One region of the Chryseobacterium sp. W4I1 genome, then DNA from elsewhere that is predicted to be linked to it. Evidence: riboswitches for the same ligand, from Rfam matches in the RefSeq annotation. Region 1 holds a riboswitch; the other holds the start of a gene.
The links. Region 1 has a riboswitch for cobalamin ahead of QF044_RS12295 (acyl-CoA thioesterase). Riboswitches for the same ligand answer to the same signal wherever they lie in the genome.

Region 1 (3,145 bases):
ACTCCTATGAACAGGCTTCACATTGACAGTATCACCAAATCTTTCAGCGGGAGAAAAATCCTGCAGGATGTCTATTTAAGCTGTGAAACCGGAAAAATTGCCGGAATCTTAGGTCCGTCTGGCGGCGGAAAATCTACTTTATTAGAGATTATCTTTGGCACCGTAAAAGGGGACACTCAATTTATCAAGTTTAATGATACCATTCTTAAAAATATTTCTGACAGAAAAAATAAAATAGCATACTTACCGCAGCGGTCTTCGTTTCTTCCAAAAGAATGTAAGATCAGAGAGCTTATCTCCTTATTCTGTACCAAAGAAAATGAAGAAAAGCTGTACAGTCTAAAGATGATAATTCCTTTTTTAGATGAAACGGTAAGAAACCTATCGGGTGGTGAAAAAAAGATGGTTGAAACACTTATCATCACTTATTCTGACTCAGATTTCATTTTACTGGACGAGCCTTTCAGTGGTGTTTCACCTAAATCCGTTGACGAATTAGAAATAATTATTAAAAGCCAGACGCCATACAAAGGAATTGTCATTACAGATCATAATTATATAACCATTTTAAATATGGCTGACGATATGTATCTTCTCGCTGATACGCATTTAAGGAAGATAAAGGATATTAAAGAACTACAGCAATTTAAATATCTCCCTAAATCATAATTTGTTTTAGAAGAAATCAACATCGAACTCTTACAGGAGATTTTATACATATTCGGAGAATATAATAATTTAAGCAAATACAATAAGAATTTACCAATCAAAAAAGCATTTAATTTATATATTTGAGCGATCAAAAAATTTCAGAGCATGATTTCCATAAATAGAGCATTGTACTTATCCGCTTTCAGCCTTTTTTCCTTGGCATTTGTAAAAGGGCAGAATAAAGTTCCTTTCGGTGTGGTAAAGGCTGAAGAAGGCTACGCCAACGTACGGGTCCATAAGGATGACTATAGAAAAATCGTGGATAAGATCCGGATGCGAAAAGGTGATGTATTTGTTTATGTAAAACCTGCTCCGGGAGAAACGGAATGGATCTGGATAAAATATCCTGAAAAACAGGATGAAGAAAAACCTTTTGTAAGGTATGAAAATCTTGTGAAGGAAGGCATGGTGAATAAAGAACGGATTGCTTTCATCGATCAGCTCCCTCAGTTTACTCCTTCTAAATCTAAGAATGGAAAATCACTTATTTTTACAGATAACAGTAATCCTAAAATTCCTACCTCCCAAAGAACCAAAGTGGTAATCGATGTTTATCCTTCTAACGCCGGCTATAGAAAGCAGGAAAAAGATGCAGACGGAAAAATTCTTACTATTGATAAGATAAAACCATGGGGAATTAAAGATGTACTTCCTGAAGGGATGACCGAGATCAAATCGATCCGAGTGCAGCAGCCCGGAAGAGGTTCTGTTTTTGTAAGGGAAGCTATTAAGAATATGTTCCAGCCTACGATGGACTTCAATAATGTGGGAGTGACTGCTCTTGACAATGACCATATTTATCTTTATATGATCAACGGTTCGGGTGAGAACAGATATGTCACACTTTGGGCTATCAAGGAAGGAAGGGTCATGAGCCAGATTATTTACAATAGTCCGGAATAATTACTGTATTTCTCTGTAATATTCTTATTTTTGCACTGAAAAAGTTTAACGCTTATTCATCACAGAAACTGGTTCTGCTTAACGCAGATTAAAAGGGAACCGTGTGAAAATCACGGACTGTCGCGCAACTGTAAGTAACTGAAGTCTTTATCAAAGGATCCACTGTGCAGGGCACGGGAAGGAGGTAAAAGATGTTACAAGTCAGGAGACCTGCCTATTTCTTTAAACAAGAAACTTTCGCGATTTGAAGTTTATTGATCTGATGGACTGCTTCAGGAATTTCTATGGTTCCTGTCATTGTTCTGTTATTTTAATAATATTTCATTTCGCATTAATTAATAATGAAATATGACTACAGAAGAAAGAATTGCAGCATCCGAAACCAGAATTTTTAAAGCGGTTTTCCCCAATACAACGAATCACTATGACACTCTTTTCGGAGGTACTGCCATGCAGCTGATGGATGAAGTCGCTTTTATCACGGCAACCCGTTTTGCAAGAAAAAGAGTAGTAACCGTAAGCAGCGATAAGATCGATTTTAAAAAACCGATTCCTGCAGGAACGATTGTAGAACTGATTGGAAAGGTTTCCCATGTCGGAAAAACCAGTATGAAAGTAAATGTAGAGATTTTTACAGAGCAGATGTACTCTTACGAAAGGGAAAGAGCCATTGTGGGTGATTTTACTTTTGTGGCTATCGACGAAACTAAGAAACCTATTATGATTCTATAGATATAAGAGTTTCAGGCGGCCAAAGGCCGCCCGAAACTCTTATACCTTAATAAAAAATTAGTATTCTAAAGATTTGTATTACTTTGTTATGTGAAAGCTTTTTAAAATGGAACAGCAATTTAAAAAGCTTTTGCCTTTCATATGATAAATTACCTTACCACTTTTTCAGTCTCAAGACTGCTTTTCAACAACATTTCAAAAGCCTCTCCCATTTCATCTGATGCCCTTGTAATAGCATTTTCAAGCATATTTCTGATTTGCTTTTCAGTAACACCGGCTTCTGTCCAGCTTTTTCCGGACGTATGAGAATTCAGGATAAACGGCATGATGCGGTCAATGGAACAGGCAAAAATAGCATCGGGAGTTTTTTCTTCCTCAAATTCAAGCCACAGTTCAAAAAATTCTGTACGCAAAGGTTCATCGAGGATTCCAAAGATCTTTTGGGCTGAAATTTTTTCTCTTTCAAATTTTCCTACCATTGCTTTTTCATCAAAAAGGAAGGTGTCTCCGGCTTCAATTTCTACAAGGTCATGGATGGAAAGCATTCGTATCACCCTCAAAAGATCAATATCTGCACGGTTCTTGGCGTATGGATATAGGATCTGTGCCAGGATAATGATCTGCCACGAATGCTCAGCCGTGTTTTCCCTTCTGGAATCATCGAAATTGTAATTTCTTCTTTCTACGTTTTTCAGGGCATCTACGGCCAGGATAAAATCGATTTCCTTCTGTATCTTCATTTCTTTTAGTATCTTATTATTCGGATGTTTTTTTGACCACCCATTTATTATTGATCTTT
Region 2 (3,145 bases), 660 kb from region 1:
TTCCGTTTCTTTTTTAAGCAGATCATCATACTGTTCAGCGGTAAGTTCCCCTTTCTTGAATTTTGATCTCCAGGCTCTCACTTCCTGAGTCTGTGGAAAAGAACCGATGGTTGTAGTCGGGAATAGTGGGAGCTGCAGAACTTTCTGCTGATCTTCTTTTCTTCTGCTGAAGGGGCTATTCCTTTGTGCATCATCATCAGTTGTCAAATCTACCCGGTCTTTTACCTGTTGGTTGTGGATCAACGGTGAAGTTTTCCGGGTATCAACCGCTTTTTTATTTTCAGCGAATTGTTGTAAAGCCGGATAATTTGCATTTCCAGAGGCCAGCTTTTTTAAAGAAACAATTTCGTAGACCTTTTGTTTGGCAAACGCCATCCATTGCTTGATATCAGGAGAAAGGATCTCTTCATTCTTCTCTGAATCCAGATCAAAAGGGGAGTGAAGCAGGGAACATGAAGGGGCAATGAAAACCCTTTCAGAACCGATAGCATTGACTGCTTTCTCAATGAAGTTCAATGATTTTTCAAAATCATTTTTCCAGATGTTTCTTCCGTCTACGATTCCTAGAGAAAGACTCAGTGTTTGGGGAATAATATTCAAAATTTCATCCAGCTGTTCCGGACATCTTACCAGATCAATATGCAAAACATCGGCTGGAAGGGAAGTAGCCAGCGAGAGATTGTCTTTTAAACCTTCAAAATAAGTGGCAATAATAAATTTAAGATCTGGAAATTCTCTTCTGAGTTCCTTATAAACGGATTGATAAGTTTCTTTTGCCTTTTTGCTGAGATCTAATCCTAAAAATGGCTCGTCAAACTGTATCCATTCTGCACCATGGCTTTGGAGATCTTTTAAAATTTCAATATATACCGGAAGCAGATTCCCGATCAGGTCCAGTTTATCAAATCCTTCCTCTTTTTCTTTTCCAAGTAAAAGATAGGTAAGGGGACCAATAATTACCGGTTTTGCATTCACTCCGGCTTGTTTTGCACTAATGAATTCATTGATGATCTTTTGGGAAAATAAGCTGAACTGCTGGTTCTTCTGGAATTCAGGGACAATGTAATGGTAATTTGTATCAAACCATTTCGTCATTTCCATTGCTGTAATGTCCAGCCCGTCTTTCTGATAGCCTCTGGCCATGGCAAAATAAAGATCAAGTTCAGCTTTTTGAGAGGCAATTTCCAGATAACGTTCAGGGATGGCTCCCAATGTCAGGATCATATCCAATACCTGATCATAAAACGAAAAATCGTTGCAGGGAATAAGATCAATCCCCGCTTCCTGCTGCAGTTTCCAGTTTTGCTGGCTGATGGTGTTACCAACTTTCAGTAATTCAGTTAATGATGTTTTGCCCGACCAATACTGCTCGCAGGCTTTTTTGAGTTCTCTTTTGCTACCAATGCGCGGATAGCCAAGGATGTGCGTTTGCATTTCTTTTAAATTTTAAATTAAACAATAATGGTAAAGCTCTTTTGAACGCTTCATAATGCTGTCGGAGAAAGAAATGCTGAGGAATAGAGCAGATACGGTATGGACGTACTTATCCCATTAATTATGAGATGGATCAGAATAATTGTTTAATCAGTTTAAAATTAAACGACCCATTACGTTCAAAAGTATCATCTGTATGACCCAAAGCTTCAGACCGCGAAAGCATTGTCAATCCGGAACAGGCAGGTCTCCTGGCTTGTAACAGTTTTTGTCATCCTTCCCGCTTTCGCAGTGGATATAACGGACAAAAACCTTAGGTGGTTACTTACAGTTGCGCGACAGCTCGTGATTTTCACACGATTCCCTATTAATCTACGTTGAGTAAAACCTTTTCCGTTTGATGAAGTATGTTGAAGAGCAAAATCTTGACTAAAGATATTAATTTAAGTGAATTGATTGGTTTATATTAAATAAATAAGGATATTATTTTGTTTATTAGATTATTTAAAGTTAATTGTTCTGTATCTTTGAAAAATACAATTTAAAAAAGAATATTATTCTGTGGAAAGACTGGATGAAAAGGATCTTCAGCTGCTGAGAATCCTGCAAAAAAATGCTAAACTGACTGTTAAGGAGCTTGCTAAAGAAATTAACCTTTCAGCATCACCTGTTTTTGAACGGATGAAAAGGCTGGAGCAGGATGGGTATATCAAACATTATGCAGCTGTTCTGGACGCTGAAAAACTGAACCGTGGTTTTACTGTCTTTTGCCAGATCAAGCTTAAGATCCATGACCGTGCTGTGGGAAATCAGTTTGTGGAAGATATTCTACAGATCGATGAGGTTGCTGAATGCTATAATATCTCAGGTGATTTTGATTTTCTGCTCAAAGTTCAGGTCCGGGATATGAAGCATTACCAGGATTTTGTATTTAATAAGCTGGGCTCAGTAGATTCCATAGGAAGCACACACAGCACTTTTGTGATGGCGGAAGTGAAAAATATTCATGGAGTGAGTATCTAGAAAATAAACAACAGTAACCAATCGGATACTGTTGTTGTAATGTTAACTCATTAATTCCGGTCTTTTAATAAAGCCAATTGGTCCATACCTACCACTGCATCTTTTTGATATTCTTCTGTCAGATTAAAGATCTTTCCTAATTTCTGAGAGGCAGTGATAAAACTTATAAACGTGCACAGCTCTTAAATTTCCTTTTCAGAAAAAAAATCCCTCAACATATCGAAATGTGCTTTAAGTATGGAACGGTGATCTTTACAAAAAAGTTCTGCGAAGCCCACAGCCACGGATATTTTTAGATCAGAAGTGCTGATTTCCGCTTTTCCGCCTTTTACCATGCAGTATTCACAGCCGTTTCCAAATGCAAGTGTCCTGCGGACCTGTTCCAGTAAATTAGAGTCTAAACCTGTATTCTCGAAAAAAATTTTTCAAGACTGTTCCATTTTTTCAGGATATGAATATTATGCCCGATCAGCTTTTCAAATGGTGTACTTCCGTGGTCTGCAAATTCAATTGTAGTCATATTTTTTTATGACAAATTTCCTGTTAATTATTTTTATTTTAAAGCGAATTTAATGGCTTAATTTTGTAATTTTAATGAATTCAGCTGATTTAATTGAATAATACAATGAAAATAGTTTTAGATAAAATTGATCATAAAATTTTGCAATTGCTAACTGAAAATGCACGG

Region 2: it holds a riboswitch for cobalamin, as region 1 does, so the genes downstream of both, metE (5-methyltetrahydropteroyltriglutamate--homocysteine S-methyltransferase) here and QF044_RS12295 (acyl-CoA thioesterase) in region 1, are expected to answer to the same signal.

What each region holds. Positions count from the first base shown of each region.
Region 1 covers NZ_JAUSXQ010000001.1:2,655,418-2,658,562, forward strand. Annotated here, with positions in the region: gene QF044_RS12285 (ATP-binding cassette domain-containing protein) at 7-669, shown strand; gene QF044_RS12290 (hypothetical protein) at 817-1,614, shown strand; cobalamin riboswitch at 1,667-1,847, shown strand; gene QF044_RS12295 (acyl-CoA thioesterase) at 1,963-2,346, shown strand; gene QF044_RS12300 (HD family hydrolase) at 2,496-3,086, opposite strand; gene QF044_RS12305 (FG-GAP repeat protein) at 3,103-3,145, opposite strand, start outside.
Region 2 covers NZ_JAUSXQ010000001.1:1,998,909-2,002,053, reverse strand. Annotated here, with positions in the region: gene metE (5-methyltetrahydropteroyltriglutamate--homocysteine S-methyltransferase) at 1-1,434, opposite strand, end outside; cobalamin riboswitch at 1,658-1,841, opposite strand; gene QF044_RS09315 (Lrp/AsnC family transcriptional regulator) at 1,996-2,457, shown strand; gene QF044_RS09310 (hypothetical protein) at 2,855-2,977, opposite strand; gene QF044_RS09305 (Lrp/AsnC family transcriptional regulator) at 3,083-3,145, shown strand, end outside.